Regions from separate parts of the Janthinobacterium sp. GW823-FHT01H08 genome, predicted to be linked through region 4. Evidence: predicted binding sites of a transcription regulator. Region 4 holds the regulator's gene; each other region holds the start of a gene.
What was found. Region 4 encodes FNR, which switches genes on or off when oxygen is low (the NO sensors DNR and NnrR bind a similar motif). Its sites were predicted from a motif close to TTGATNNNNATCAA; they were not measured.

Region 1 (7,969 bases), 3.1 Mb from region 4:
ATTTCATCCGGTAAGTACGGCATGGCAGCGTCTTCGAAGACGGCATATGGCGATGGTACGAATTTACTGTTTGACATGACAACCCTCCTGAGGCATTCCATGATACACCCGGCCATCCGGCGCTGCAGCGCCGTTCGCCGGGCACAACCATGCATGGCTGCGGCCTCTCATACAATCATCATCGTGCAAAAAGCAGCGTTATGCAAGGCGGCACTTGGCAGCGTGCTCAGGTGTACAAATTGATGTCGAGCGCCGCCACCACGCGCCGCATCTGGTTGGCAAACGTGATGTTGTTGCCGCCCGCAAACAGCAGGCCGACGGGATTGCGCTGCTGGTTCCAGGTCCAGATGGACGAACCCGAATCGCCGCCCGCGCTGAACGCCCCGCTCACGCCAGTGATGGCGATCTGGTCCTGGAACAGCGCGATCCTGCCGCCGCCGTAATTGACGTTGATGGTGGCGCCCAGGCCCGTGATGCGCCCCTGCGTCAATTGCGTCGTGCGGCCGGACTTGCCGACCATCATGCCCAACGCGGGGGCCACCAGCGCATTGCTGATACGGAAGTAGGCGGGCACGCCGCCGCTCAGATAGACCAGTTCGGGCCGCACGCGGTCAGGCCAGGCCCAGCCGGTGGCGCAATCGACGTAATTGACGCCGCCGCTGAAATTGATGGGCACGAAACGCTCGAGCACGGCCACCTGGTCTTGCGGACAACGTCCCCCGTCGATGGGACCAGGCTGCACGATGCAATCGTTGAACACGCCGCCGTTGGAATTGGCCAGCACGTGATTATTGCTCAGGATCATCAAGCGGCCGCTGCGCGGCGCGCTGCGGCCCACGGCCAGGCAGCCGATGGTGCCGGCCGTGATGCGGAAATGCCCGACCGACACGCCGCCCGGCGCCGGACGCAAGCGGAAACGGTGCGGTTGCGCATCGATCACGCCCGTGACGACGATGTTGACGGGCACCTTGTCGCTGGCCACGGCGCGCACGCCCATGGCCCCCACGATGGCGGCCTTGGCGCGGTCGACGGAGGTGGGTTCGGCCACGTACAGGGTCAGGGCCGGCAAGCCCGGCTCGCCGGACGAGCTGTCGCTGGCGCCCTCGCCCAGGCCGATGGACACGCCCTGGATATTGCCGCCGTCGCTGAAGGCATCGGCCGCGCGCACGCCGCCCGCCTGCGAAATGCTTTGGCGCATGCCGTCTTCGATGCTGCGCTTGATTTCCAGCAATTCCATGCTGACGCCGCTCAGGGCGTCGGGTACCTCCGAGACGGACGCGCTCTCGATCGTATGGTCGTCTTCGCCGGGGGCGGCAAACTGGCCGACGGCCTCTTCATCGTCCGCGCTTTGTCCCCTGCCGCTGCCGCCAGGCGGGGCGCTGAAACCATTCTCGTTACCTATCATTATGTTCTCCTCGTGGGTCGTCGCAAGACCAGTGTGGACGTGCCGCGCAGGCCAGTATTGATCTGGATTGAACCGCGCTGACGCATGGCTGCCTTGTCTCAATGGGCGCAGCGAGGATAAAAATAGTTCCCTCGTCAAGGTTGAGCGAGATCAGTCGTGCGGGCAGAGGCAGCGTCGTATACTTGACTGGCAGGCTGGAACTGGGCCTGCACACGGCAGCAACGGTATGGATGGGGAAATAATGACGATTCCTGGTAGGCCACACCAATCCGATGACGACGCGCCTGCGGGCGAGCAAGGCCAGCATGCGGGTTTTGTGCACGGCATGGCGGCCTGGGCGGAAAAACACCGCATCAGTCCGTGGCGTGGCAGTTTTGCCGACTTCATCGAGCAAATCCTGCCCGGCCGCGCGGGCCTGCTGACGCGCAGCGCGCACCAGTATCTGTGGGACATGATGCGCTGGAACGGCCAGACCGACGACAGCGGGCGCTTCCGCTGCCGCCTGTTCGACGACGAGCTGTTCGGCATCGACGAGGCGATCGACCGGGTCGCCGCCTACTTCAAGGCCGCCGCCGCCGGCTCCGAAGTGGGCCGGCGCATGCTGTTGCTGCTGGGCCCGCCATCGGGCGGCAAGTCCACCATGGTGATCTTGCTCAAGCGGGGGCTGGAAGAATACAGCCACAGCAGTGAAGGCGCGCTATATGGCATCGCCGGCTGTCCCGTGCACGAATCGCCGCTGCATCTGGTGCCGCATAGCATGTGCGCCGACTTTCGCGCCAGCTATGATGCCGAACTGCACGGCGAACTGTGTCCCCATTGCCGCGCCCGCCTGGAAGAACAGTACGGCGGCGACTTCCTGCGCATGCCCGTCGAACGCATCCACCTGTCCGAGGCGGGCCGCTGCGGCATCGGCACATATGCGCCGCACGATCCCACCACGGCCGACCTGGCCGACCTCGTGGGCTCCGTCGACCTGTCGAAAGTGGCGCAGTACGGCGATGAAGGCGATCCGCGCGCCTGGTCCTGGTCGGGCGCCGTGTATGCGGCCAGCCGCGGCATGCTGGAAATGATCGAAATCCTCAAGGTCAAGCGCGAATTTCTCTACCTGCTGCTGACCCTGACGCAGGAAAAGAATGTCAAGGTGTCGCGCTTCCCCCTGATCTACCTCGATGAAACCATCGTCGCGCACACGAATCTGGCGGAATTTCGCAAGTTCATGCAAGAAAGCGAAAACGAGGCGCTGCTCGACCGCATGGTCATCGTGCAAGTGCCGTACACGCTCAATTACCGCGAAGAAGCGCGCATTTACCGCAAGTTGATCCAGGCGGCAGCGCCCGCCTTCCGCGACGTGCACCTCGATCCGCACGTGCTGCATGCGGCGGCCGTGTTCGCCATCCTGAGCCGCTTGCCCGAAGGCGACGACAAGGAAGCGGAACTGGTCAAGAAACTGCGCGTGTACGCCGACGAAGACGTCGACGACTTGCAGCATGCCGATATCCGCCGCCTGCGCGAACGCGACAAGGCGCCCGACGAAGGCTTGGCGGGCGTGTCGCCCCGTTTCGTCATCAATGCCCTGTCGCACGCCATCATTTCCGCCCAGCGCAACAGCCTGTCCACCATGGACGTGCTGCTGGCCCTGAAAGACGGCATCGAAAGCGATGCGCGCATCGAACCGCGGCGCAAGCGCAAGTGGGTCGATTACCTGGTGCTCACGCGCAAGGATTTTTATAACCGCTGGGTCAAGGCCGACGTGCACAAGGCCCTGTTCGTGTCGTTCGAGCAAGAGGCGCAAGACTTGCTGAACAAATATCTCGATGAAGTCGAAGCCATGCTCGACAACCGCCAGATCCGCGACCCCATCACCAGCGAAGAACGCCGTCCCGACGAACGCTTCCTGCGCGCCGTGGAAGAAAAAATCCACATCAGCGACTCGGGCAAGCAGTCGTTCCGCCAAGAAGTGGTGCGCAAGGCCATGAGCGCCTTCAAGCGGGGCGAGGCGTTCGGCCTGGGCAGCCATGCGCAATTGCACGACGCCATCCAGCAATATCTGTTCGAGCAGCGGCGCGACGTGCTGCGTCTGGTGGGTTCAGCCAAGCGCCCCGATGACGACGTGCGGGCCAGGATTTCCGCCGTCGAACAGCGCCTGGTCGACGAATACGGCTACGACGCCCACAGCGCGCGCGAAGCGCTCAACTATGTGACCACCTTGCTGGCGCAGGAATAGCCATGTCCGCCACGACCTCGCCAGGCAAAGGCAAGCAGGATGGTCCTGCGGCAGTCGCCGCGCCCGACCTGGCCCAGCCCTGGTACGGGCTGTTCTCGCGCGGCGCGCGCGACTGGCTGCGCCACAACCAGAAAGTGCGCGACGCCGTGCAGGCACACTTGCCCGAGCTGATCGCCACGCCTGACCTGATCGGCGGGCCGCAGCAGCGCACGGTACAAGTACCCATGCGTCTGCTCGAACATGCGCGTTTCCGTCTGGCGCCCGCGCGCAACAGCATGGGCGCGGGCCAGGGCGACGGCCAGCCCGGCGATATCCTGCGCGCGGCCGACCCTGCCGCCACGGGCGGGGCTGGAACGCAAGGCGATGGCGGCAATGGCGAGGGAGCCGTGCGCCTGCTGCTGGAGTTTCCCATCGACGACATTCTCGACTGGCTGTGGGACGCCTTCGAGCTGCCGCACCTGAAGCCCCGCCACGTAGGGCCGATGGACGAGGTACAGCTCGTGCGTAGCGGGCTGGACCGTCATGGCGCCCGGTCGCGCCTGGACCGCCGGCGCACCGTCAAGGAAGCGATCAAGCGGCGCGCGCTGCAAACGCAGCCCGTGCCCTTCACCAATGAGGACTTGCGTTACCGCCAGGTCCTGCCACAGCCCCGGCCCAGCACGAACGCCGTCGTGTTTTTCGTGCTGGACGTGTCGGCCAGTATGGCGCAGGCCGAACGCAAACTGGCCAAATCCTTCTTTTTCTTTGCCTTGCAGGGCTTGCGCCGCAGGTATGCGCGCGTGGAAACACGTTTTATTGCCCATACGACGCGGGCCTGGGAGTTTTCCGAAGCCGAGTTCTTCCAGGTCAACGGCATGGGCGGCACCATGGCGTCCACCGCCTTTCGCCTGAGCCGCGAACTGCTGCAGCAACACTATGCGCCGGGCCGCTACAACGCCTACCTGTTCTATGCCTCCGATGGCGAGAATTTCAGCGAAGACCGGGCGGCGGCCAGCCTGGCCCTCGGTGAACTGGCCGGCCTGCTCAACTACATGGGCTATGTGGAAACCGTGCCCGGCGTACCGCGCAGCCTGGAAACGGAAATGCACAGCCTGTGCGCCGAACAGGAACGCCGGGGATTGCCCTTGCACAGCAGCATCCTGAGCAGGAATGACGATGTCTGGGCGGCCATCCGCACCTTTTTCCAGCACGAAGCGGCCGAGACGGAGGACGCGGCATGACGCGGCATGACGCTCAGCACCATGGTGGCACGGCAAACATAGCCGGCCTGGACGCCTACGCGCCGCGCATCGAAGCGCTGGCGCGGAAACTGGGGCTGGAATTTGCCCCCGTCGAGTTCGAGCTGGTGCCGGACAGCTTCATGGCCGAGATCGCCATCTATGGCTTGCCCGTACGCATGCGCCACTGGTCGTTCGGCGTGCGCTACATCCACCAGCTCGTGCATCAAAAGATGGGCAACTCGCATATGTTCGAAGTCATGTTTCCCGGCGACCCTTGCCATGCCTACATGGCCGAACACAATTCCGTGGCGGAAAACACCCTCGTCACGGCGCACGTGCTGGGCCACGCCGACTTTGCCAGCCGCAATGCCCTGTTCCTGCGTTTCGGCGCCATGGCGGGCCAGCACATCCTGGAACAAAGCGCGGCGCGGGCGCAGCGTCTCGAACTGGCGCTGCAACGCCATGGGCAAGAGCAGGTGGAAGCCGTGCTCGACGCGGCACTGGCGCTCGAGCAGCACGTGGACGTGCACGCCGAACTGCACCGGCCGCCGTATGCGGCGGCAGCGGCGCCAGCCGGCGTGGCCGGCACGCAAGACAGGGCCGGCGCGGAAGATCCTTTTGCACAACGCTACCGGCGCTTGCCCGGCGAAGCGGCGGCGCTGGCGGCGCACGAGGCGGCCCGGGCAAGGCTGGCGCAGCGCCCGCTCCTGCCGCCGCAGCCCGAATACGATTTACTCTGGTTTATCGCACAACATGGGCCGGAACTGGCGGACTGGGAACGCGACATTTTCCTGGCCGTGCGCGAAGAGTCGTTTTACTTTTATCCCGTGTACGCCTGCCAGATCATGAACGAAGGCTGGGCCTCGTACTGGCATGCGCGGCTGCTGCGCGAAGCCGACTTCCTGCCGCCGGCCTTGTACCTGTCCGCCATCAAGTCCCATTCGGACGTCGTGCGTCCTTACGCGGGCGAGCACCAGCAGGCGCTGGCCGTCAATCCCTATCATTTGGGATTTTGCATGTGGGAACACATCATCGAGCGTGAAGGACTGGCACGGGCGCGCCAGATTTGCCGTGACGACGACGACTGCAGTTTCATACGCAATTATCTGGACGGCGAACTGGCTGACCGCCTGGGCCTGTTCGTGCATGAAAGCCACCGCGATGGCGAAACGCGTCTGGCCAGCCGCGACTTGGCGGCCATCCGCGAAGCCATCCTGGCGCCCAAATACAACTATGGCGCGCCGTGCATCGCCGTCACGCTGCTCAACGACGACGGCAGCCTGGTGCTGCGCCACGATCACCAGCGCGACGGGCGCGGCCTCGACCTAGAGCGGGCGGAACAGGTGCTGGCGTACATCGCCCGCATCTGGCGCCGCCCCGTGACCCTGCATACGGCCGATTTCCGCGGCACGCCCCGGGTTTTGCGCAGCAAGGCCGATGGCGTGCCGGAGCCGCCCGCGCCGACGGCGTCAGCAACAACGCCGACAGCACCGCCCGTGCAACGCTGAAAGCCCGCCGATCAGACTGATATCGGCGTGTACCTGGCCAGCTAGTGCCTCCGACCACTTGGCGGGCCAGGTTCTCATGCGCGGCCTGCCTGCGCCACATACCAGGCGATGGTCTGCCGCAAGCCTTGCGCCAGGGTGTGCGTGGGCACATAGCCGAGCAGGCGGCCCGCCTTGGCGATGTCCGCCTGCGAATGGCGCACGTCGCCGGCGCGAAACTCGCCGTAGTGCGGTGCCTGCGGCACGTGCTGCGGGCGGACGGCAAGCAGCATCTGCTGCATGGTGGCGTGCAATTGGGTCAGGCTGGTGCGGGCGTTGACAGCCACGTTGTAGACCTGGTTGACGGCGGCCGGGTCGGTGCGCGTGGCGGCGAGGATATTGGCTTGCACGGCATTGTGCACGAAGCAGAAGTCGCGGCTGGTGGCGCCGTCGCCATGGATGCGCACGGCCTGATTGTCCAGCATGGCGGCGATCCAGCGGGGAATGACGGCCGCGTAGGCGCCCAGCGGGTCCTGGCGCGGACCGAAGACATTGAAGTAGCGCAAGCCCACCGTCTGCACGGCGTAACAGCGCGCGTACACCTGCGCGTACAGTTCGTTGACGTATTTGCTCAGGGCATACGGCGACAGGGGCGCGCCGATGTGCTGTTCCACTTTCGGCAAGGCCGGATGGTCGCCATACGTGGCGCTGGACGCGGCATACACGAAGCGCCGCACGCCCGCCTCGCGCGCGGCGGCCAGCATGTTCAGAAAGCCGCTGACATTGACGGCGTGGCACAGCAGCGGGTCTTCCAGCGAACGCGAGACGGAACCGAGCGCCGCCTGGTGCAGCACGTAGTCGACAGCGCCGCCCGTATCAGCCCGGCCGCGCCCGGCCAGGCTGCCGCCAGCGCCGCTGGCACCATCGGCCGCATCTGTCCCGCCGTCCGCCTCGCCATCGCCATTACCACCGCTGGCGGCCTGTACCGGCACGCCGCACGCGCGCGCGCACGCCTGCAGGTCGCGGATATCGCCTTCCATGAAGGTGAAGCGGCGCCACGCCTGCTCGCCCACGCTGGCGCGCACCTGTTCCAGGTTGTGGCGATGGCCCGTCATGAAGTTATCGAGGCCGCGCACTTCCTGTCCCAGTTGCAGCAGGGTTTCCAGCAGGTGCGAACCGATGAAGCCGGCCACGCCCGTCACCAGCCAGCGGCGCGGCGTTTGCACCAGTTGCGCGCAGGCTTGCGCGTACGCGCCTGCAGCCGGGCCGCCAGCGGTGGCGCCTTGCGCCGCGTTTGCGGCCCGATCGAAGGCATCGGCCGCCATCACAGCCGCCACACGTGCAGGCCGCCGTCCTCCAGCGGACGGGGGTCGAAATGCGATTTGATGTCGATGAAGCAGCCGTTTTCCAGCACCTTGGCCTGGAAGTCGGCCAGCGGGCGGGCCAGCAGGGCCTGGTGCGAGACGGCACTGATGATGGCCTCGGCCTGCGGCAGCTGTTCCCAGCTTTCCAAGGTCAAACCGTATTCTTCCAGCGCTTCGCGGCCATCGGCGACGGGGTCGTGCACGTGCACCTGCACGCCGTACGATTGCAGTTCATGGATCATGTCGACCACTTTCGAGTTGCGCAGGTCCGG
Region 2 (7,969 bases), 2.5 Mb from region 4:
GCCGATGGTGACGATGGAAGCCGTCACGCGCGAGTTGTTCTTGCTGTTGCCATTGATGGCGGCGGCGATTTCCTGCGGCGTCAGGTTGCCGTCGGCATCCTTGTCGGCGGCGCTCAGGTCGATGTCAAAGCTGTTGTCTGCGGTGACGGGGGCCAGCGGATCGCCGATCCGCACGGCTAGCGTGCCGCTGCCGGCGGCGGGGCTGCTGGCGAGGCCGCTGTACGAAGTCTGGCTGGCTGTGGCCAGTTGCTGCACGAAAAAGGAATAGCTGCCGGCAACTGCCGTGGCATCGGCCGTGCCGCTGCCATAGGCGGTATTGCTGAAGGTGGCGGACTGGCTCAGCAGCGACTTGCTGCTGCTGCTCATGGTCGTCATCGTACTTTGGAAGGCGCTCATGGCCAGCTTCAGGTTGTTCAGCGCCGCGGCCGTGGTGTTGGCCAGTGCGGTTTGCTTAGTCAATTTGTCCTGCTGCGCCGCGACCGACTTGGTAGCCAGGTTTTTTGCAGTGACGAGCGGATCGTATTGCGGTGCAGTAATTACGTTTGCCATGCCAGACTCCTGAATAAAGGGATATACCGGTACAAGGCGACCCCCATTCCCGTTTTGTGAAGTTTTCCTGAAAGAAACTTACACCAACCTCATTTTACCTGTCCGCGGAACCAGAATTGCGTCGCCAGCTCGTCTTGCCGCTTGGCATCGACACGTTGTTGCTCATTTGCAACATGTTTTTGTTTTTGCGTCAGCACCTGGTCCAGCACTTCGCGCTTGGCCCAGGCCGTATTGAGCGCGCGTTGCGAAACGGCCATGTTGGCTTCGTGCAAATGCAGGTCGGTACGGTGCTGGTCGGCCATCTGCATGACGGCTTGCTTGAAGTTGCCGCAGTTGACGGACAGGGCCAGGGGCAGGGCGCCGCTGGGGCCGCTATCCGTGTACAGGCCCGTCAGGCGCTCCAGGTTTTTCTGGTAGCGCTCGCGCACGGCCGTCTGCGCCGCCATTTCGCCTTGCAGGCGTTCGACTTCGGTGCTGCGCAGGCCGACCAGGGTGGTCAGGTTGCGGATGGTATGCGCGTCGCTCACGTATGCTCCTAGGCCATGATCTGTTCAAGTTGTTCGATGCACGGCCCCATCGGCGCCTCTTCCTTGGTGCCTTGGCACAGGAAGGCTTCGATGGGCGCGTGCAACTGCACGGCGCGGTCGGTGATCGGGTCGGCGCCGGGCACGTAGGCGCCCAGCGGGATCAGGTCGCGCACGCGCGCATGGCGCGCCATCGACGCTTTCAGCGCGCGCGCCGCCTGCATGTGGGGGGGCGTGATCACCTGCGCCATGCAGCGGCTGATCGAGGCGGCGATATCGATGGCGGGGTAGTGGCCCCGCTCGGCCAGTTCGCGCGTGAGCACGATGTGGCCGTCGAGAATCGCGCGCGCCGTATCGACCACGGGGTCCTGCTGGTCGTCGCCTTCGGCCAGCACCGTGTAGATGGCGCTCATGCTGCCTTCCGGGTGGGCGCCGTTGCCGGCGCTTTCCACCAGTTGCGGCAGGTTCGAAAACACGGACGGCGGGTAGCCGCGCGTCGCCGGCGGTTCGCCCAGGGCCAGCGCCACTTCGCGCAAGGCCATCGCATAGCGCGTGAGCGAATCGACCAGCAGCAGCACGTGCTTGCCCTGGTCGCGGTAATGGGCGGCGATCGAATGGCACAGTTCGGTGGCCATGATGCGCATCAAGGGCGATTCGTCGGCCGGCGCGATCACCAGCACGGCTTTTTTCAAGCCTTCGGCGCCCAGCGATTTTTCCACGAATTCGCGCACTTCGCGGCCCCGCTCGCCGATCAGGCCGACGACGACGACATCGGCCACGGTCTGGCGCGTGATCAGGCCCAGCAGCACGCTCTTGCCCACGCCGGAGCCGGCCATCAGGCCCACGCGCTGGCCCTTGCCCAGGGTCAGCATGCTGTTAATCGCCCGCACGCCCACGTCCAGCGGTTCGACCACCGGTTGTTTCTTCAGGGGATTGATCTTCGGCGGCGTCACTTCCAGGATGTGTTCGCCGCCGAGGCGGCCCAGGTCGTCGATCGGCTCGCCCAGGCCATTGACCATGCGGCCCAGCCACGACGGGCCGATCTGCAGGCTGGCCTTGTCGGGCAGGGGCAGGACTCTGGCGCCCGTGGTCAGGCCCGTCGCCTTCTTGAACGGCATTAAATACGACAGTTTTTCGCGGAAGCCGACGACTTGCGCATCGAGCCATTCGCCATTGACTGTTTCAATTTGACAACGCTGGCCCGTGTGCAGGCGGCAGCCGGCGCTTTCCAGCAGCAGGCCGGAGGCGCCGACCAGGCGGCCGGTGGGGGTCGCGACCGGGATGTCGCCGATCTCGAAGCTGCGCAGCGTGTCGGCGATCATGCAGGCGCGCCGTGGTCTGCGTGTTCGGCGGCCAGCGCCAGGTGGCTGCTGACCTGCTCCATGCAGGCCGACAGGCGCTGATGGCAGCCCGCATCGACTTCATTGTCGCCGGCCTTGATGCGGCATTCGCCCGCGTCGAGGCGCGCGTCGGCGATCAGGTTCCAGCGCTTGGCGCGCTTCGGATCGAGTTCGCTGATGCGTTTGAGTTCTTCCGGATTGAGGAAGACGTCGATTTCCTCGCGCGTGGGCGGCATCGAGGCCAGGGTCTCGTCGACCAGGGCCAGCAATTGCACCGGCTGCAGCGCCAGTTCCGCGCGGATCACCTGGCGCGCCACCTTGGCCACCAGGTCGACCACTTCCTTGCGCTGCGCTTCGCGATAATCGGCGCGCACTTTCTTCAGGTCGCGCAGGATGGCATCGACGGGGCGCGCCAGGCGGTCCAGCGCCACCAGCGTTTCATTGCGGCCTTCTTCGCGGCCCTGCGCCATGCCGTCGCTGCGCCCGGCGTCGTAGCCATCCTGCTGGCCTTGCACCAGGCCCACTTCGTAGCCGTCGCGCTGGCCCTGCTCGAAACCTTCCGAGACGGACGCCTGCCACTGGCCATCCGTGTCCTCGTTGGAGGCACGCTGGCCGGCGGCGATGAATTGCGACAGCGGCGGGAAACGATACGAGCGGAAGTGTTTCATTCGATCACCGCTTCGGCAAACAGTTGCACTTCGATCTCGCCCGCATCGGCGAGGCCCTTGACGGTGGCCATGATTTCCTGGCGCGTCTGTTCGATGCGCGACAGGGGCACGGGGCCGGAGCGGCGCATCATGTCTTCGAAACTCTGCGCCTGGCGGCGCGGCATGGTTTTCAGCACGGCGTCGCGGATCGACGGTTCCGCGCCCTTCAGTGCAATCGCCCACTGTTCCATCGGCACGTCTTCCAGGATGCGCGTGAGCGTGACATCGCTCTGTGTGGCCAGGATCAGGAAGTCGTACATGCTCAGTTCGATTTCCGATACGACGTCCGGGTCGTGCGCGCGCAGCAGTTCGACCAGCGCGGCGCGGTTGCCCGGCATGCGGTTGAGAATCTCGGCCGCCTGGCGGATGCCTTCGACGCTGGTGCTTTGCGTGTCGAGCGCGCCCAGGCAGCGGCCCACCAGTTCGTCGAGCTCGACCAGCAGGTCGCGGTCGATCTCGTCCAGGCGCGCCAGGTTCAGCAAGACCAGGTCGCGGCCTTCGGCGGGCAGGGCGTCGAGGATCTGGCCGGCCAGCGCGGGCGGCAGGAAGGCCAGGAACACGGCTTGCATCTGCACGTGCTCGTTGACGATGTATTCGGCCAGCCATTTTGGCGAGGCCCATTGCAGGCGCGCCATTTTGGGACGGATGGCGTCGCCGTAAATGTTGTTGAGCACGCTATTTGCGATATCGCTGCCCAGCGCCATGTCCAGCGAGCGCTTCAGGTAGCTGCGCGAGGCGCCGTGCACGCCGCTTTGCTGGCGGTAGTCGTCGAAGAAGGTCTGCATGGCCGTTTTCACGGATTCGACCTTGATGCCGCTCATGCGCGACATCACTTGCGTGACTTCCAGCAATTCTTCGCGCGACAGGCAGCGCAGCACATTGGCGGCCTGTTCTTCGCCGATGCTCAGCAGCACGATGGCGGCCTGTTCCACTGGGTTCAGGCTGGCGCTTTCGTATTCGGCGCCGTCGGAGGGATTACTGTTGTTGAGTTCGGCCATTTTTCTGCATCCATTGTTTGACGACTTCGGCGACACGCTCGGGTTCTTTTTCCGCCAGCACTTTCAGGTGGTCGACCATCACGTCGACCGCCGAGCCTGGTGGCGGCAAGTCATAATTTTCCAGCAGCGGCACGACCGGCATGGCGTTGCCGGCGGCGGCCTCGCCCTCGAGCGCCAGCGGGCTGCCATTCACGCCCAAGGCCGGCGCGCTGGCGGCGGTCACGCCATTGGCGCCGGCGGCGGCGTTGCTGCCGCCCAGCGCCAGGGCCGGATCGAGCTGTTTCAGTGCCGGCGGCGCCAGGCGCGTGGTCAGCAGGCGCAGCAGCGGACGCAGAATCAGGAAGTAGCCGAGCACGGCGCCCAGGGCGTACAGCAGCCAGCTGCTGAAATCGACGACGGTGTCGCGCTCTTCCCACCACTGCGCCACGGGCGGCTTGGCAGGGAAGGGCAGCGCCGTCAGGCTCAGGCTGTCGCCGCGCTGGGCGTTGATGCCCAGGCCGCTGTTGAGCATTTTTTCGATATTGCCCAGTTCGGCTGGTGTCCAGCCCGTTTTCGGGTTCGGTGCGGCGGCGCTGTTGAGGACGACGGCGACGCTGAGTTTTTCCAGGCGGCCACGGCTGCGCTTGATTTGCGTGATGCTGCGGTCATACGCGTACTGGCGCGTGGTGGCGTTCTTGCGGGCCGTGCCGTCGTCGGACGGCTTCGGCGCGCCATCGGCGGGCGCGGCGCCGGCGGCGTCGGCCGGTGCCGGCACGGCGGCCGCTGGCGGACGGTTCGACAGGCTGCCGGGAATGCCGGCCACGGTGCGGTTGCGTTCCTGCTCTTCGCGCATCGCTTCGCTCGTCACTTTCGGCGCTTCGCCGTATTTTTCCAGCGTTTCGTCCACGCGGTCGTTGTTCACGGCGGCCGTCACGCTGAGCTTGAAGTTGTCTTCGCCGATGACGGGACCGAGCAAGCCCGTGACGTTGCGGCGGATTTCATCCTGAAAGCGTTTCGCGCCTTCATTGCCGGCGGCCGACGCATCGAAACCGTCCGTCAGGTCGACGTGCGAGGACAGCAGGTTGCCGCCCTGGTCGACCAGGCTCACGCGCGTGGGCGCCAGGCTGGCGACGCTGCCGGCCACCATGTTGATGACGGCGGCGATCTGTTCCGGCGCCAGGGTGCGGCCCGGTTTCAGCGCCACGACGATGGAAGCCGACGATTTGTCGCCGTCGCTGGCGACGAACGACGTCGACTTGGCAATCGACAGATGGACGCGCGCCGAAGCGATCGCGTCCATCGTCATGATGCTTTGCGCCAGCTCGCCTTCCAGGCCGCGGCGGAAGCGCACGTCCTGCACGAATTGCGATACGCCCAGCGGGTCATTCTTGTCCATCAGTTCCAGGCCGGCCGGCAGCTGCGCCGTCACGCCCTTCGAGGCGAGCAGCATGCGTACCTTGCCCAGCATGGCGTCGGGCACCAGCACCTGGCCGCTGTCCGGATGCAAACGGTAGGGGATGTGTTCGGCGTCCAGGGTGGCCATCATGTCCGTCACGGCCACTTTTTCGCGCGCGCCAAACACCGGCTTGTAGTTGGCCTGGTCGCGCCAGGCATACATGGTCACCATGGCGGTGATGCCGATGGCCAGCACGACGATGGGAACCAGGTTTTTCAGCAGGGCGGGCGGGATGGCGGGCTGGGCGCCAGGGCGCCAGCGCGCAAATGCGGACTTCATGGTGGTAATCACTTGGGGTAACTTTCGCTGGGAGGCTGGGCGTGGATCAGGACGTGAAGATTACAGAGGCAGTTTGATGAGTTCGTCGACCGCGCCCATGACCTTGTTGCGCACTTGCATCAACATGGAAAAGGACAGGCTCGCTTCCTGGCTGGCCAGCATGGCGCCGACCATGTCGTCGCTCTTGCCGCTGTCGACGTCGCTCATTTTTTGTGCAGCCATGCGGTCATCGCCGTTGACCTTGCCGATGGCGTCTTTCATGCTTTGCGCAAACGAGAAGCCGGATTGTTCCGGTGCGCCGAACTGGGCGGCCGGCGCGATGCTGGCGCCCAGGGCGCGCGCGTCATTGCTCAGTGCTGCCAGATCGGCCTTGATCAGACCTGCGAGTTCGTTGCTCATCTTGCCCTCTACTTTCAATATGCGGTGACGTATCAATCAGAAATTACTGGTGTTGCCATTCCGGCAGGCATTACATCCAATGCCATCTTGCCCGGCCCAATTGACAGGGCCCATCAGTTTTATCAGTTGCCACACCATCCGCTCAAGCAGATTCAACAAACCCGGCAGAACCGCGCCGAATGATTTACATGGCCATGATAACTAATAATTATCTGATAAAAGTTTCTTCTGGTGGCAATAAGAGGGGCTGGAAACTGCCATAAAAACCGGAATCAGGTAAGCGGAATGGCGCACTGCAAATCACTTTTTTCTCGCTATAAGCTTACCTCGAGGCAACTATAAAGTAAAGAGAGGATTGCCTCAAGGAATATTGATACATGGCAATATTTTGCTTTTTCATGTATTGTTCAGCACCGTAGTCATCCAGCATGCGATACGATGCGCAATCGTTTGCTCGCCGGCCGGTTGGCAAGGCCAAGATGATGCTGTATTTAATTTCGGGCGATCCGTATAATTTGTTCTGCCACCGCAATACCGACATGACCACTACATGACAATCATTACCAAGACAGATCAAACTGCGCGCCATCAAGTCCTCGATTCCTGTCTGCTTGGACGTCCTGTCCATTTGCTGCATGTATTCGGCGCCCAGCTGCGCGACGACCTGGCCGTGGCCCTGCGCCAGCCGATGAGCCGGCGCTACTGGGGCAATTTCCAGATCGATGCCGTGACCTTGTCGCGCGTGGAGAGCGAGGACAGCGCGAATCGCTGGCTGAGTTTTTCCACGCCGGCCGGTCAGCCGGGCTTTGCGCTCGAACGGCAGATCCTCTTGAGCGTGCTGAACTATCGCTACGGTAGTGCCGGCGCCAAGGGCGCGCTGCCCGATCCGGCGCAAGTGCGCGTGACGGCCACGGAAGAGCGCCTCGCTGTGGTGCTGGGACAACAGTTGGTGAACAGTTTGTTCACGCGCATCCACAAGAATCTGCAAACCCTGGGCAAGAGCAGCGACATCGACACCAGTGCCGAGGTGGCCGTGCAGTCCGGCGTGCACCCGGCGCGCGGCAGCTGGATCGTCACCGTGTCGCTCAGCGACGTCGAGGCGGGGCAGAGCGGCCAGTTCTGGTTCTCGCTGGACAAGCGCCTGATGGCCGATGTGTTGCGCGGCCTGCTGCCCGAACGCGCGCAAGCGAAGAAAGCCTTGCGCGGCAGCGTGCGCCCGCTCGCGTCGCGCCTGCAAGTGACCCTGGAAGGCCGGCTCGTCAGCAAGCAGATGCAGCTGGGCGCCTTGTTCGACCTGCGCGTGGGCGACGTGATTCCCGTCAGTCTGAGCCGTACTGACGTCATGCTGGACGACTCCCGTTTATTTACAGCGGCTGTTTCCGAACACAAGGGCAAGCTCTGTTTAACCTCATTTGAAGATGTCGAATAATATGAATATGACCGATACCAACCAGAGCGAAACCCTGCTGGAAGACCTGGGCGATGACATGATCATCGACCAGGGCGACGTTGCCGACGTGGCCAGCACCCGCGCGCGCCGCGACATTCCGCAGATGATGCGCAAGATTCCCGTCACCCTGACCCTGGAAGTGGGCTCGGCCCGCATTTCACTGGAAGAGTTGATGGCCATCGGCCCGGAAAGCGTGATCGAACTCGACATGCTGGCCGGCGAACCGCTGGTGATCAAGGTCAATGGCACGCCGATCGGCCGTGCCGAAGTGGTGGTGGCCGGCGAGAA
Region 3 (7,969 bases), 730 kb from region 4:
GCCATGCGGAACCGCTGGCCGGCCTGATGTGCCTGTCCGGCTACCTGCCCCTGGCCGACAAGACGGCTCTTGAGCGCACGCCGGCCAGCCTGGAAACACCGATCTTCATGGCGCACGGCACGGCCGATCCCGTGGTGCCGATCGGCCGCGCGCAGCAGTCGCGCGACTTGCTCACCGGTATGGGTTACAAGGTGGAATGGCATGAATACATGATGCAGCACTCGCTGTGCCAGGAAGAGATCGACGCCATCGGCGCCTGGCTGAAAAAAGTGCTGGCTTAAAATAAAACAGGCGCGGTGTACGCCGCGCCTGTTGTCAAACGAAGCGCCGGGAACGATCAGTTCGCCGGCGTTTTTGCATTCCATATCTTCAACATGTCGGCCGACGCTTCCGAGCGGATGCCGTTGTCCGTCAGCACCGATTCCGTCGCCGCCAGCATGTCCTTGCGGGGCACGACGACCATTTCCGCATCGCGCTGCTGGAAGCGGAACGTCAGCAATTCATCGGTCTGGTCGCGCAGCAAGGCCACCAGGTGCGCCAGGCTGCGCACGCGCACGCCATTGACGGAATCGACGACCGAGAAGAAACGGGTGCTGTAGCCATTCATCAGCTTGTGCGGGAAGAACGGCGCGGCGATCACCACCAGCTCTTCGCGCTCGGCATCGGGCGCATCGCCACGCCGCGTGGCCAGCGGATTGCCGGCGAACGCCATGCCGCCCAAGATCGCCGGGTTGCCATTGGGCGCCGCCATGAATTCCGTCGTGGCGCGCGAAAACACCATGGGGCCGAAGATGAAATAGGAAGGATAACTGCCCTGCAGGCCGCTGATGAGCATCGGGTGCGCCGCCGAGACGGGCACCTTGATTTTCAGGGGCGCGCCCTGGCGCACCACCGTCAACGGCAATTCGCCGTCTTTCGCCAGCTGCTGCACGCGGTACTGGAAGCGCACGCGGCTGTTGGCATTCAGCTTGACCATGCCTTGGTTATCGACCGGAAAATCGCCGATGTGCGTGATGACATCCCACTCCTTGAGCGGATAGCCGGCATCCTTGCTGGCCGGCGTCATCACGACGGCGCCCTCGACACCCTTGGCCAGTTTCAGGTAGGTGCGCAACGCGGGGTTTTCCAGCGTTTGCGTCACGTCGCGCATGGCCGGCTTGCCCTTGGGCGCGCCGCCTTCCTGGTCGCGCAGGAACAGCTCGATTTCCTCGTTGGGGATGATGTAGCCGATGTTTTGCGCATTGAGCATGCCCGCAAAGGCCAGGCCGATCATCTTGTCGCCGGCAATCACGGGGCCGCCGCTATTACCCGGGTTGATGGCCGCATCGATCTGGATGCGCAGGCCGGAGACGGGGAAGTTGTAGCGCACGAATTCGATGCGCGACACGATACCCTTGGTGATCGACAGCGAGGTGCCGCCCGTCGGATAGCCATACGCCAGCACGGCATCGCGCACGTCCGGCAAGACGTTGGCGCGCGGCACCGCCTTGTGGCTGGCGAAAAAACTGTCGTCGTCGATCTTCAGCAAGGCCAGGTCCATGCCGCGCGAAATGGCCAGCACGGTGGCCGGTATTTTGTCGCCCGCGCCATTGGCCTGGATCTGCACCTGGCTGGCATAGCCGACCACGTGCGCATTGGTGAGGATGCGGCGGCCTTCGATGACGACGCCGGAGCCCGTCACTTCCTGCGGCGCGGCCTTGCTCCAGGGTTTATACGGGTCCGGCCCGCGCAGCGTGGAAAACACCTTGACGACGGAATTTTCCAGCGCCGAAGCGCTGGCGGTGGTCTCGGCGGCCAGCGCCCGCAGCGTCATCAACGGACAAAAAGAAAGGGCCAGCGCCAGGAAGGCGCGGCCCATCAGGGTGATGCACGGACGAGTTTTCATTGAGCTAATTGGCAATGGAAGGGAAGTAAAATTATATATTGAATAATTGCAACTTCATTACACTTTGTCCATCTTTGCCGAAGAACTATTCTAATCGGGCAAAGGCGTGACGCCCAAGGCCGGCACGGCCGTCTGCGCGCCATTCATCACCATGGCCAGGAAGGTGTAATAGCCATTGATGCCCATCAAGTCGACCACGCCATGCTCGCCGAACAGCGCCAGCGCGCGCGCATACGTGACGTCGCTGACGCGCTTGTTTTGCTGCAGCTCGATACAGAAGTCATGCACGGCTTGCTCGTCTTCCTTCAGGACAAGCGGCGCGCGCCGCGCGGCGATGGCGTCCACGGCCGCTTGCGCGATACCGTTCTGCACGGCCAGCGGCGCGTGGATGGCCCACTCGACCTGCTGGTCCCACTGGCGCGCCGTCACCAGGATCGCCAGCTCCGACAGCCGCGTGCCGATGGCGCTGCGGTAGCGCAAGTATTCGCCCATGCGCTGCGCCGTTTCCATCAGCTCGGGGCTGCGGATCAGCGGCACGAAGGGGCCGTACAGGGCCCCGCGCGGACCATCGATGATGGCTTGCGCGGCGGCGCGCTGCTGCTGGTCCAGCTGCGCCAAAGGCAGCGCGGGCAAGCGGTCGATATCGCTACCGGCCATCAGGCAGTCCAGGCGACCACGTCCTGCTGCTGTTCACCCAGGCCGGCGATGCCCAGGCGCAGGCTGTCGCCTTTTTTGAGGAAGCGCTGCGGCTTGCGGCCCTGGCCCACGCCCGGCGGCGTGCCCGTGGCGATGACGTCGCCCGGTTCCAGGGTCATGAATTGCGACAGGTAGCTGACGATCTGCGCCACCGTGAAGATCATGGTTTGCGTATTGCCAGTCTGCATGCGCTTGCCGTTGACTTCCAGGTACAGGTCCAGGTCCTGCTCGTCGATGACTTCATCGCGCGTCACCAGCCACGGGCCGACAGGGCCGAAGGTGTCGCAGCCCTTGCCTTTATCCCATTGGCCGCCCCGTTCCAGCTGGAACGAGCGCTCGGAAATGTCGTTGACGACGCAATAGCCGGCCACGTATTTCAAGGCGTCCTCTTCGCTCACGTACTGCGCGCGCGTGCCGATGATCACGCCCAGCTCCACTTCCCAGTCCGTCTTTTTCGAGCCTTTCGGCAGCACGACATTGTCGTCCGGACCGTTCAGGCAAGTGATCGCCTTCATGAACACGATGGGTTCGGCCGGGATCGGCATGCCCGATTCGGCCGCGTGGTCCGCGTAATTGAGGCCGATGCCGATGAACTTGCCGACCTTGGCCAGCGGCACGCCGAAGCGCGGGTTGCCGCGCACCAGGGGCAAGGTCTTTTCGTCGAGCTTGGCCAGCTTGCGCAAGGCCTTGTCGGACAGTTGTGCGCCGTCAATATCGGCAATCACGCCGGACAGGTCGCGCAGTTTGCCTTCTTCATCGATCAGGCCCGGTTTTTCCTTGCCTGGACGTCCATAACGAACGAGTTTCATAGTCTTCCTTGGAGTTGATCATTGCCGCTGTGCAGGCTGCCATTTTACCGGATGGCCCGGCACGCCTGTAGCGGTTGATGAAAAACATCGCAAGTCCTGGCAGTTGCAAGGCCGCCAGCACGCCAAACGCCGCCTGATACGCCTGCGGCGGATACTGCTGCTGGCCGTTCAGGGGCCAGCAGCCGAGGATCAGGCCAAAACCCGCCTGCACTAGGAAGGCGCCCGTAAAAATGAGCAAATTCAGACAGGTGGCCGCCCTGCCCGTCAGGCTGGTCGGCATGCTTTGCGCGACGATCGCATACTCGAGGCCCGTCACCGTGCCCAGCAAGGTAAACAGCACAGACAGCAACGGCAGGCTGGGCACCACATTACACGCCATCGCCGCTTGCACGGCGACAAACAGGATGATGCCCACGGCCGCCACTTGCATGGGCGCAATGCCACGCCGCCCGGCCCATTCCGTCAGCATGCCCATGCCGATGGCGCCGAAGATGACGGCCGCCATGCCCAGGTACAGCAAATACGCCACGTTGTCATCGGACAAGCCGCCCACGTCGGCCAGCCAGCGTCCCACCCACAAGCCCTGCACGCCAAAGAACACCGTGTGCGGCAACAGGATCAGCGCGATGGTGCGGCGAAAGCCGGGATCGCGGTACACGCTCCAGACGCTGACCTTGCTCACCTTGTGCATGCCTGCGGCAGGCGCGGGCATGGCCGGCGACAGCAGGCGGATCAGCAAGCCGACGGCCAGCGCCGCCAGCGCCAGCCCCAGGAACACGCCGCGCCAGTCCGTGTAATGCAGGGCCAGCTTGACGGGCATGGTGGCCGTGGCCGCGCCCAGGCCACCCACGGCGATCAGATAGCCGTGCACGGAGGGCAGCCGCGACGGCGCGATGGCGCACGAGATCGCTTTCACGGCAGCCATGAAACAGCCGCCCAGCCCCGCCCCCATCAGGGCGCGCGCCCACATCAGCTCGGCAAAGCTGTGGCCCCGGCTGAACAGCCACACGGCCAGGGACGCCAGCGCCAGCAGCCACAGTTGCACGGTGCGGGGGCCGTAACGGTCCAGCGCCATGCCGACCGGCAATTGCACCAGCGCAAAGGCGAGAAAAAAGGCGCTGGTCAGCAGGCCCAGCTGGGCTGGCGTCAGGGCGATGGCGCCCAGCAATTCCGCCGTCAGCACGGCATTGACGCCGCGCAACAGGCACGACAGGTAATGCCCGAGCGCGAATGGCAGGAACACCAGGCAAAACACGGCCACGCCGGAACGGGCGGGCGCACCGGCGGCAGGCATGCTCAGGCAGCCTGCGCCAGGCGGATGATTTTATGCGGCAGCTGCGGCACAGGTTCATCCGTCTCGAAGAAGAATTTATCGTGGCCGAACGCGGGCTTCAAATCGTCCATCCACGTCGCTTCCGCATCGAATTTCGCAAAGAACGGCCGGCGCACCCAGTCCGGGTTGCGTGCCTGCAAGAATTGCAGGGCAAACAGTTTTTCGCCATTGATGGTGACGATGCCGTCGATGACGATCTTGCCGGGAAAGGCGCTCATGGACGGTCCCCGCACCGTGCGCGACAGGCCCGACACCATCTGGTAGGCGGCCTGGAAAATTTCGTGCGCCTTCGCCAGCGGCAACTCGAAATAGCCGCGCGGGCCCGTGTCCCGCTCCACAAACATGTAATACGGAATCGCCCCCAGGCGCGTGCCCGTCTGCCATAGCTCGGCCCAGCTTGCCGGGTCTTCGTTGATGTGGCGGATCAGCGGCCCCTGCATGCGCAAGGTGGCGCCCGTGGAAACGATGCGTTTCACGGCTTGCTGCGCGATGTCCTGGCGCAACTCGACGGCATGGCTGTAATGGCCCATCACGGCCAGGTTCTTGCCCGCCTTGACGATGCGCTCGAACAGGCGCATCAAGTCATCCGCATCGCGGTCCGAGACAAAGCGCTGCGGCCAGTACGCCACCGCCTTGGTGCCGATGCGGATGTTCTGGATGTGTTCCAGGCCCGGCGCCAGCAGCGGCTCCAGGTAGGCCGCCAGTTGCCGCGTGTTCATGATCATCGGATCGCCGCCCGTGATCAGCACGTCCGTCACTTCCGGATGCAGTTTCAGGTAGGCGGCCAGCTCGTTCGATTCGCGCGCATCGAACTTCATGTCGTCCATGCCGACGAACTGGGGCCAGCGAAAACAGAAGGTGCAATACGCGTGGCAGGTCTGGCCCGCGCTGGGAAAAAACAGCACCGTCTGCGCATACTTATGCTGCAGGCCGCGCACGGGCGCATCGTTGACCCTCGGCACGTTATGCGTCATCTGCCCGGCAGGATGGGGATTCATTCCCAGGCGCAAGCCATGCACATAGGCGTCGATGGCCGCCTTGTCCCGCTGCACCAGCACCAGGTCGCGCAGGTGCGCGTACTGCTCCGGCGGCAGCATGTCGCGGTGGGGAAAGACGAGGCGGTAGATGGGATCGTCAGGGATGTTGTTCCAGTCGATCAATTGATCAAGCACATATTCATTGGTGCGAAACGGCAAGACGTGCGAGACCACCTGTACGGCTTCACGCTGCTCTTCCGGCAGCCATTCCCACTGCCGCGCCTGTTGAATGGTTTGCCGCGTGTACGGCTTGAACTTGGGTGCAGACGGCTCGGTAATGAGTGCGGACACGATCAGCTCCTTGCCTGTAAATGGCGACAACTTTCATTAAATCGGCCGTATATCGGCCAATTCCAGCTTTTTCCTCTCCATGCCAGTCCAGCTCGGCATGCTGTGAAAGTCATCATAGTTCTTGCCTATAAGAACCAAATTGCTACATATCAACAAGCAGTCGATACGTTGCATGCTGCCTACAAGCAACACCTAAGTTTGTTCCACCGCAATTTGATGGGACTGTCGGCGACGTAAATTACGGCTTGGCAACACATCCCTCGATATCACAAGGAGCTTTCATGAAACGCTTATTCACGGGTAGCCTGCTGTGCCTGGCATTTGCCGGCGGCAGCGTCAGTGCCGCGGTCGAACCAACGGAAAAAGACGCCATCGCCATGGCCGAACGGGGCGCCGCCTTCATGAAGGCGCATGGCAAGGAAGAAATGATGAAGAAAATCACGGCGAAAGACCCGGACTTCGTGCAGGGCTCGCTGTACGTGGACATGCGCGACATCAAGACGGGCATCGTGCTGGCCCACCCGATCAATCCTTCCATCGTGGGCAAGGATTTGACGGATGTGCCGGACGCGAATGGCAAGAAATATCGGCGTGAAATCATCGAGCTGGCGCAAAAACAGGGCAAGGGCTGGGTCGATTACCAGTACAAGAATCCCACCAGCGGCAAGATCGAGCCGAAGACCACGTACATCCTGCGCGTCAACGATGTGGTGCTGGAAGCGGGCATCTACAAAAAATAAGGCAGGGGCGGCGTGCACGCCGCGCGCCGCCTGCGGTTTGATCAGCCATAGCCAGGAGTCAAGCATGCTCAATCAATTACGCATCGGACCAAAATTATTGCTGGCGCCCACCCTGGTCTTGCTGTTGCTGATACTCAGCTCGAGCGGTGCCTGGTATGGCATGGTGCGGCAAAATGCCTCGCTGGAAAACATGGTGCGGGTGCGCATTACGCATTTGAAGGCGGCCGCGGACGTACTAGGCGAGGCGAAGCACGTACATGGCAATATGTACCAGTTGCTGTCATGGACGAATGGCAGCTTCGCCAAGGCCCGCCTCGATGCGCTGGAGCAACAGATCAAGGCGCGCCACGCGGCCATCGGCGCCCAGCTGGGCACGCTGCGTTCCACGGCCACGGGCGCCGAGCGCACCCTGGTCGATGCGGCCATCACGGCCCTGGCCGGTTATCGAAAGGCAGTACTGGAAACCATGGAAATGGCGCAGATGGACCAGTCGATCGCCACCAACTCCATGCTCAAGGCGGAAACCCAATTCGTCCAGTTCAATACGCAGCTGGCGCAACTGTCTGCCCTGGAAACAACGCTCAGCAGCCAGGCCCACGCGACGGCCAGCGCCGAGTTCCGCAGCCTGGGCTGGAGCCTGCTGCTGACGGTGGCGCTATCGATCCTCGTCTCCATCGTGGTGACCATGCTGGTGCGCCGCGCCATGCTGGTGGAAATCCGCGGCATTGCCGACGCCGTGCAAGACCTGGCGGCGGGCAAGCTGATGGCCGGCGCCCCCAAGCCGGGCAATGACGAAATCGCCGCCACGTCGCGCGTGCTGGACCAGACCATCGCCCACCTGAACCAGACCTTGCGCACCATCACGGGCGCCGTGCAATCGATCGACACGGCCTCGCGCGAAATTGCCACCGGCAATCTGGACCTGTCGGCGCGCACGGAAATGCAAGCCAGTTCGCTGGAAGAAACATCGAGCGCCATGGAAACCTTGACGGCAGCCGTCAACAACAATGCGGACAATGCCCAGCTGGCCTGCGAGCTGGCGGGACAAGCGTCGACCCTGGCCGTGCAAGGGGGAGCATCGATGCAGCAAGCGGTGGCGACAATGGCGACGATACGCGCCAATTCGCGCCAGATCGTGGAGATTATCGGCGTGATCGACGGCATTTCCTTCCAGACCA
Region 4 (7,969 bases):
TGCGCCAGTCGCTCGACTATGTGGCGCGCGGCGAAGTCGATGCGGGCTTTGTCTACGCCACCGACGCGGCCATCATGAAAGACAAGGTGAACGTGGTGCTGGACGTGCCGCTCGACGCGCCCGTGCTGTACCCGATCGCCACCATCAAGGGCAGCGGCAATGCCGCCGAAGCGAAGCGCTTCGTCAGCTATTTGCAGACGGCACCGGCGCAAGCCATCCTGGCCAAGTACGGCTTCAAGAAACCCTAACGCCACCGCGCCCGCATGGATATCGCCTGGACCGCGCTGGCCCTGTCGCTGAAAGTGGCGGCCTGGGCCACGGCGCTCAATTTGCTGTTCGGCATCGGTACGGGCTATCTGCTGGCGCGCACGCGTTTTCCCGGGCGCGAGCTGCTCGACGCCCTGCTGACCCTGCCGATGGTGATGCCGCCCACCGTGCTTGGCTATTACCTGCTGGTGCTGCTGGGCCGGCGCGGCACCCTGGGCGTCTGGCTGCAGGACAACTTCGGCATCAACCTGATCTTTACGTGGCAGGGCGCCGTGATCGCTTCCACGGTGGTCGCCTTTCCCCTCGTCTTCAAGCCCGCGCGCGCCGCCTTCGAGGCCGTTGACGGCCAGCTCGAGCAGGCGGCCCGCGTGCTGGGCATCTCGGAGCTGGCGATTTTCTTTCGCGTCACCTTGCCGCTGGCCTGGCGCGGCATCCTCGCGGGCGTGCTGCTGGGCTTCGTGCGCGCGCTGGGCGAGTTCGGCGCCACCCTGATGGTGGCCGGCAGCATTCCCGGCAAGACGCAGACCCTGTCGGTGGCCGTGTATGAAGCCGTGCAGGCGGGCCAGGACGACGTGGCCAACACCCTCGTGCTGATCACCTCCGCTGTCTGCATCGTGGTGCTGCTGTCGGCTGGCCGCCTGGCGCCGGGGCGCGTCGCGCACAAATGAGGCCTATGATGACGTCCATGCAACTCGACCTCGACATTCGCGCTACCTTGCGCTCCGGCAAACGCCGTTTCGACCTGCACGTGCAATGCACCTCAGGCAGCCAGCGCATCGCCATGTATGGCCCGTCCGGCGCCGGCAAGAGCATGACCCTCAAAGCCATTGCCGGACTGTTTACACCGGATGCGGGCCATATCCGCCTGAACGGGCGCACCCTGTTCGACTCGGCCGCCGGCATCAACTTGCCGCCGCAGCAGCGCAATGTCGCCTACCTGTTCCAGGATTACGCGCTGTTCCCGCACCTGACGGTGCGCCAGAACGTGGGCTTCGGCCTGGCGCGGGGCTGGTTCAATCCGCGTGCGCGCGAAAAATTGCAGAGGGTCGAGCATTGGCTCGATGCCTTCCACTTGCAGGAACTGGCGCACCAGTTTCCCGACGAGTTGTCCGGAGGCCAGCGCCAACGGGTGGCGCTGGCGAGGGCGCTCGTGGCCGAGCCGAACGCGCTGCTGCTCGACGAGCCGTTCGCCGCCCTCGATCCGGCCCTGCGTGTCAAAATGCGCCTGGAACTGAGCCAGTGGCAGCAGCGCCTGGACGTGCCCATGATCCTGATCACCCATGATCCGGAAGATGCGCGCATCCTGGGCGAGCATGTGCTGTACTTGCGCGACGGACAGATCGATAACAGGGAAGAACACATGGCATTGGGTGAACGCATTGGATAAATCAGCGGCAGCGGAAATCGGCCTGCAAGGCTCGGTATGGATGACGGTGGGCGGAGAGCACCTGGGCGGCGCCGGCAGGGTGGAATTGCTGGGCGCCATCGCCGAGTGCGGCTCCATCACGCAGGCAGCCAAGCTCGTCAAGATGAGCTACAAGGCGGCCTGGGACGCGATCGACGCGATGAACAATCTGGCGGGCGAGCCGCTGGTCGAACGCCTGACGGGCGGCAAGGGCGGCGGCGGCACGCGGCTGACGCAACGGGGACGCCAGCTGGTCGACAATTTCCGCATCATCGAGCGCGAGCATGCGCGCTACCTGCGCCAGCTGGGCAGCCAGGCCGAAGGCATCGCCGACGATCTTTTACTCATACGGAGAATGGCCATGAAAACCACGGCACGCAACCAATTCCTGGGCAAGGTGGCTGAACTGAAACAGGGCGCCGTCAACGACGAAGTCACGCTGGAATTGCCCGGTGGCCAGCACATCGTGGCCATCGTCACGCAAGGCAGCAGCGCAAGTCTGGGCCTGGTGCCGGGCGCGGAAGCGTTTGCGCTGATCAAGGCATCGTCGATCATCCTCGTGGCCGACAGCGCAGGCGCGCGCTTTTCCGCACGCAATCAGCTGGCCGGGCTGGTGACGCGGGTGCAGACGGGCGCCGTCAACACGGAAGTGGTGCTGGACTTGCCGCGCGGCGGCACCATCGCCGCCATCATCACCAACCAGAGCAGCACCGAGCTGGGCATCGAGATCGGCAGCAGTGTGACGGCGATTTTCAAGGCGTCCAGCGTGATCCTGGGCGTGCCAGCGTAAATGGGGTAGGTCGGATTAGCGCGCAAGCGCGTAATCCGACAAGGTTCCGGGGTCAGACCCGGCGGGTCTGACCCCAGTTTTACGTTGCAGGCTTAATCCTTCAGCCTGGACAACCAATCGGCCGCCGCCGCCAGCGCCTGCTCCAGTTCCTGCGCCGTCTGCGCCAGCAGCGCCGGCACTGCGTCGAGGCGGCCCGCATCGATGGCTTCCTCGGTGGCGAACGCGGTGCGGATCAGGCGTTTCGTGCCCAGGGTGCCGACGGAGCCGCGCACGCTGTGCAGGATGCGCGCCACGTCGCTGTGGCGGCCTGCCTGCAATGCTGTTTCGGCGTCGCGCATGGGCGTCATGCCCTTGTTCAGCGCGTCTTCCACCATGCGCCGCAGCACGCCGCGCCCTTTCGCGTCGCGCCCCATCACGCGCATCAGCGGCGCCATGGAAAACACTTCCTCATCGGCGACGGGCGCCGGCCCGGCCGTCTGCACTGGCGGGCGCTTGGGCAGGTGGCGCAGGATCACTTCCATCATCTCTTCCACCACCACGGGCTTGGCGATGAAATCGCTGATGCCGGCCGTCATGCAGCGCTCGCGCTCGGACGCCAGCACGCCGGCCGTCATGGCGATCACGGGCAGGCTCAAGCGTAGTTCCGTGCGGATGATGTGGGTGGCGCTGAAGCCGTCCATGACGGGCATCTGCATGTCCATCAGCACGATGTCGTAGCGCAGCGCTTCCGTGCGCAGCCGTTCCACCGCTTGCAGGCCGTCGCCCACCACGTCGAGGGTGGCGCCCATGTGTTCGAGGATGCCGCGCGCCACGGCCTGGTTCAAATGGTTGTCTTCCACCAGCAGGAAATGCACGCCGGCCAGTTCCGTGCCCAGCGGCTGTTGCAGCATGCGCTGCTCGCCGCCGTCGTGCTTGGTAATCAGCGCCTGGTGCAGGGCGTCGAACAGGCTCGAGCCCGTGATGGGCTTCATCAGCACGACGTCGGCCTCGGCCGCGCTGGAGATTTCCTCGAGGTGGTTGCGGGCGAAGGCGTTGACCATCACCACGATGGGCTGGCGCTGGCCGCTGGCCGCCTGGCGGATGGCCTTGGCCGTGGCCAGGCCGTCCATCACGGGCATGTGCCAGTCGGCCAGCACCACGTCGTACGGCTGCTGCTGCGCCAGGCGCTCGCGGTACAGTTCGATAGCGGCAAAGCCGGAGTCCACTTCGTCGGCCAGCCAGCCCCACGCCTCGATCAGCTTGACGATCAGTTCGCGCGTGGTGCGGTTGTCGTCGGCCACCAGCAGGCGCAGCTGGCCCAGGGTGGGCGTGCGCCGCGTTTCGGCCGGCTGCGCCAGCATCTCGAACGGCACGCTGAACCAGAAGCGGCTGCCTTTGCCTTCGCTGCTGGCGACGGCGATGTCGCCGCCCATCATGTGGATCAGCTGTTTGCTGATGGCCAGGCCCAGGCCCGTGCCGCCGAAGCGCCGCGTGATGCTTTGGTCGCCCTGCGAAAACGCGGCAAACAGCTGCTGTTGCTGCAACTCCGTCATGCCGATGCCCGTGTCGCGCACTTCGAAGCGCAGCCAGGCGCGGCCCTTGTCTTTCTCGGCCAGGCTGACGGCCACCACCACTTCGCCGCTCTCGGTAAACTTGATCGCGTTGCCGGCCAGGTTGACGAGAATTTGCTGCAGCCGCTGGGCGTCGCCCATGAGGCGGCGCGGCACGTCGGGCTCGACGGCAATCGCCAGTTCCAGCTCCTTTTCGCCCGCATTCATCGTCATCGTCGTGGCCAGCGTGTTCATGACTTCGTCGAGGTCGAATTCGACGGGCGACAATTCCATGCGGCGTGCCTCGATCTTCGAATAATCGAGCACGTCGTTGAGGATGCCCAGCAGCGACTGGCCCGCCACGCGCACCATGGTCAGATACTTGCGCTGTTCCGTATCGAGCTTGGTATTGCCCAGCAAATACACCATGCCCAGCACGGCATTGAGGGGCGTGCGGATTTCATGGCTCATGTTCGCCACGAAATCGCTCTTCGCGCGGTTGGCCGCCTCGGCCCGGTCGCGCTCCTGTTCCAGCTCCGCCGCGCGCGATTCGAGCTCCTGCTGCAAGCGGTCGCGCTCGCTCATCAGGCCGTTGAACGCTTCCGTCAGCTCGCCGATCTCGTCGCGCTGCTGCACGGGCACGGGAGTGAAACGGCTGCCGCTGGTGCGCAGCGCCTGCAGGGTGTCGCGCAGGCGCACCAGCGGCGAGAGCAGGCGCACGGTGACCCAGCCCAGCACGGCTGCCGCCAGCAGCGAGGCGAGGATGCTCCACAGCACCAGCCGGTACAGCACGCCGTCGAACGGTTCGAAGGCGTCGTCGAGGGGCAGCGAGGCGGCCAGCAGCCAATTTACGGATTTCAGGCGCTTGAAGCTGTTGACGGCCGTGATGCCGCGGCTGTTGGTGCTGACCATGGTGCCTTCGCCATCGTCCTTCAGCAGCCGGGTGGTCGTCAGGTTGGCGTTCGGCAGGCGCGGCTGCAGCAAACGGCTGGTGTCGGGATGCAGCACATAGCGCGGCACGGCGCCGCGCGTGAGGACGAAGTAATAGCCGCTCTTGCCGATCTTTTCCGAGCGCAACCTCCCCAGCAGGTTATCCTTGTACAGGCGCAGCACGCCGATCACCACGCCGGCCACCTGGCCATCGGCGCCCAGCACGGGCGCGACCATCTGCACGATGGGCATGCCGCTCGATTTGCCCAGCATCGGCTCGGTGATCATGGGCTGGCGCGTGCGCAGCACGGTCTGGAAATACTCGCGCTCGGCGACGTTGATGCCGGCGCGCCCCGCCACTTCCGGCATGTCGGCCACGACGGCGCCGTGCGCGTCGAGCACCAGCACGTCGTCGAACAGCACCAGCATCGAGCGGCGCGAATAGTATTCGCGCAATTGGGCGGGCTGGGTGATCAGTTCTGGCGGCTGCTGCCGGGCCGTCAGGGTGACGATCTGCAGCAGCATGCCCAGCTTGTCGTCGAGCTCGGCGGCGGTGCGGCTGATCAGGGACGACTGCTGGCTCAACAGTACCTTGGTGAAATCGTCGCGCATGTGCTGCACCTGGATCATGGTGACCAGCGCGATCATGGCGATCGAGGTCAGGCTGGTGGCCAGCGCGACTTTTGCTTTGATGCCGAGAGGCTTCATGATTTCCTTTTCAGTACCGGGCGGCACAGGCGGCAGATAATGCTGTCAGGAATTTTCCTATCAATACCCCAGCTTGGCAAGCGCCGCCACGCAAATTGCCCTCTCCGCATGGGCTTTTGACGATGTTGCCATATAATTAAAGTCGGAACGTCGTTTATTCAGCGAAATTGCGGTGAAATTGGCACACGGCAACCCTGTATGCAGTAAACTTGTTGTTGCATTTTCTAAAAGGTACCGACATGACTGAAGCGCTACTCACTCCAACCTCGCCCACAGTGACCGTGGAAGCGTTGCGTGCGCGATGCTCGACCTGCAGCATGCATCAATTGTGTCTGCCGATGGGCCTCGACGTGGGCGACATGGACAGACTGGACCAGATCATTGGCCGCCGCCGCAAGATCGTGCGCGGCGCTTCGCTGTTCCGCATCGGCGACTCGTTCCAGAACCTGTATGCGATCCGTCTGGGCCACTTCAAGACCTACCAGATCAATCCGGGCGGCGAAGAGCAGGTGACGGGTTTCCAGATGGCGGGCGAACTGCTGGGCATGGACGCCATCAGCGCCGACCGCCACCACTGTAATGCGGTGGCGCTGGAAGACAGCGAAGTGTGTGAAATCCCGTTTTCCAGCCTGGAACAATTGCTGGGCAATATGCCGACCCTGCTGCGCCATTTCCACCGCATGATGAGCCAGGAAATCACGCGCGAGCAAAGTGTCATGCTGTTGCTGGGCAACATGCAGGCGACGCAGCGTTTTGCCGCCTTTATCGTCAACCTGGCGTCGCGCTATGAAGCGCGCGGCTATTCGGCCAGCAAATTTCAGTTGCGCATGTCGCGCGAGGAAATCGGCAACTACCTGGGCCTGACCATCGAAAGCGTCAGCCGTTTATTGTCGAAATTCAAGAAGGAAGGCTGGCTGCGCGTTTCCAACCGTGAGATCGAGATCTTGCAGCCGGCCAAGTTAAAAGCTATTACAGCCGGCACCGACGTCTGCAAGTAACAGCACCGTCAAAACCTACTGCGCGTCGTGCTTTGCGGCCTGCGATGCTCGCTGTGCTATAGCACAGCTGTGCTTCTCAGCCACAAATCACTGCCGCTCGCTACGGTTTTTTCCCGGCGCTGTACGTTATAGCTCTTCATCCGCGTGCAGCGCGATGCTGCGTTGCACAGGCCAGGTCCAGATGCCGGACAGGCGCCACTCGCGTTTGTCGTTTTCCACCAGCACTTGCCAGCGGCTGCGCTCGAGCATCGGCAGCGTCACGGAAAAATTGCCGGCCGCATCGGGTTGCACCAGCAGCTTGATATCCTTTTCCGGCAGGGTCGCATGCGCCAGGTGCAGCTGCAAAGGCCCCTGGTACGCCTTGCCGAAGCTGTGCACGGAGCCGCTGAGGCGCGCTGCAGCGACGTCATACGACAGGGTCGTATCCATGGCCAGGTCGCTGGCGATCGTGTCGCGCTTCAAATCCTGGTTGATCGCCTTGCCCTGCTTGTAATAGTCGCCCACCACCAGCGCGTCGGGCTGCGTAAACGCGATATAGCCCATGAAGCTGCCGACGACCACGGACAGGCCGGGACCGATCATCAGCAGCCATGGCCAGCGATGCTTGTACCAGGGGGCAACGGGAGGTTGCAGTTTCAGACTGTCGGACATTGTGTTCTCCTTGGGGGTGGACCCTTTGGGTCCGACTCCAGCTTTTGCTTCCGGGTTGAAAATCAAGTGACCCTAACGCATGATTGATGATACCCCTACGGCGAAATAACGGGGTCGGACCCGGAGGGGCCGACCCCAAATCAACGTCACCGCGGCACGATGAACACCGCGCTTTCGCGCACATGCAGCGACGGGTCGTCCAGCGAGTGCAATTCGATCGCAATCTTGTTCGAGCCCTTCTCGCCGACGCCGTGCGGCACGCGCAGGCGGATCGGCCAGCCCAGCGTTTCCGTCGGCTGCAAGGTCACTTCGTCGCGCGTCAGCAAGGTCAGACCCGGCAAGCCGGAAGCGCTGATTTTGAAATGCTGGCTTTGCTCCGAGGTGTTCATGATCTGCAGACGATAGACGTTTTCGATCATGCCGTCTTCCACCTCGCGTCCCATCGAACCGCGGTCGCGGATCACGTCCATCTTCAGGGGCGTGCGCAGGGCCAGCGAGGTACACACGGCGATGATGATCAGGGCCAGGATGGACGTGTAGATCAGCACGCGCGGGCGCATGGCGCGCTGGCGGATCTGCTTCGAATTGAAGTTGTTTTCCATCGCATGGTCGGTGCTGTAGCGTATCAGGCCACGCGGCCGCTCGACCTTGTCCATCACCGTATTGCAGGCATCGACGCAGGCGGCGCAGC

Region 1: AC3RCG_RS14930 (serine protein kinase) is a predicted target of FNR. The motif match lies at 1,463-1,476, and genes of this name have one in related genera.
Region 2: AC3RCG_RS12825 (FliM/FliN family flagellar motor switch protein) is a predicted target of FNR. The motif match lies at 6,602-6,615, and genes of this name have one in related genera.
Region 3: AC3RCG_RS25540 (KamA family radical SAM protein) is a predicted target of FNR. The motif match lies at 6,191-6,204, and genes of this name have one in related genera.

The regions. Positions count from the first base shown of each region.
Region 1 covers NZ_CM179504.1:3,359,610-3,367,578, reverse strand. Annotated here, with positions in the region: gene AC3RCG_RS14940 (hypothetical protein) at 1-77, opposite strand, end outside; gene AC3RCG_RS14935 (S1 family peptidase) at 227-1,405, opposite strand; gene AC3RCG_RS14930 (serine protein kinase) at 1,647-3,629, shown strand; gene AC3RCG_RS14925 (DUF444 family protein) at 3,632-4,849, shown strand; gene AC3RCG_RS14920 (SpoVR family protein) at 4,846-6,357, shown strand; gene AC3RCG_RS14915 (SDR family oxidoreductase) at 6,432-7,658, opposite strand; gene AC3RCG_RS14910 (nucleotide sugar dehydrogenase) at 7,658-7,969, opposite strand, start outside.
Region 2 covers NZ_CM179504.1:2,839,359-2,847,327, forward strand. Annotated here, with positions in the region: gene fliD (flagellar filament capping protein FliD) at 1-549, opposite strand, end outside; gene AC3RCG_RS12795 (flagellar export protein FliJ) at 639-1,076, opposite strand; gene fliI (flagellar protein export ATPase FliI) at 1,085-2,395, opposite strand; gene fliH (flagellar assembly protein FliH) at 2,392-3,081, opposite strand; gene AC3RCG_RS12810 (flagellar motor switch protein FliG) at 3,078-4,118, opposite strand; gene fliF (flagellar basal-body MS-ring/collar protein FliF) at 4,096-5,832, opposite strand; gene fliE (flagellar hook-basal body complex protein FliE) at 5,893-6,231, opposite strand; gene AC3RCG_RS12825 (FliM/FliN family flagellar motor switch protein) at 6,782-7,660, shown strand; gene AC3RCG_RS12830 (FliM/FliN family flagellar motor switch protein) at 7,662-7,969, shown strand, end outside.
Region 3 covers NZ_CM179504.1:5,693,594-5,701,562, forward strand. Annotated here, with positions in the region: gene AC3RCG_RS25515 (alpha/beta hydrolase) at 1-281, shown strand, start outside; gene AC3RCG_RS25520 (S1C family serine protease) at 338-1,885, opposite strand; gene AC3RCG_RS25525 (carboxymuconolactone decarboxylase family protein) at 1,976-2,542, opposite strand; gene AC3RCG_RS25530 (fumarylacetoacetate hydrolase family protein) at 2,542-3,390, opposite strand; gene AC3RCG_RS25535 (MFS transporter) at 3,335-4,684, opposite strand; gene AC3RCG_RS25540 (KamA family radical SAM protein) at 4,687-6,051, opposite strand; gene AC3RCG_RS25545 (cache domain-containing protein) at 6,333-6,791, shown strand; gene AC3RCG_RS25550 (methyl-accepting chemotaxis protein) at 6,856-7,969, shown strand, end outside.
Region 4 covers NZ_CM179504.1:292,159-300,127, reverse strand. Annotated here, with positions in the region: gene modA (molybdate ABC transporter substrate-binding protein) at 1-248, shown strand, start outside; gene modB (molybdate ABC transporter permease subunit) at 264-935, shown strand; gene AC3RCG_RS01260 (sulfate/molybdate ABC transporter ATP-binding protein) at 944-1,654, shown strand; gene AC3RCG_RS01255 (TOBE domain-containing protein) at 1,695-2,462, shown strand; gene AC3RCG_RS01250 (response regulator) at 2,555-5,629, opposite strand; gene fnr (fumarate/nitrate reduction transcriptional regulator Fnr) at 5,869-6,627, shown strand; gene AC3RCG_RS01240 (FixH family protein) at 6,754-7,278, opposite strand; gene ccoG (cytochrome c oxidase accessory protein CcoG) at 7,425-7,969, opposite strand, start outside.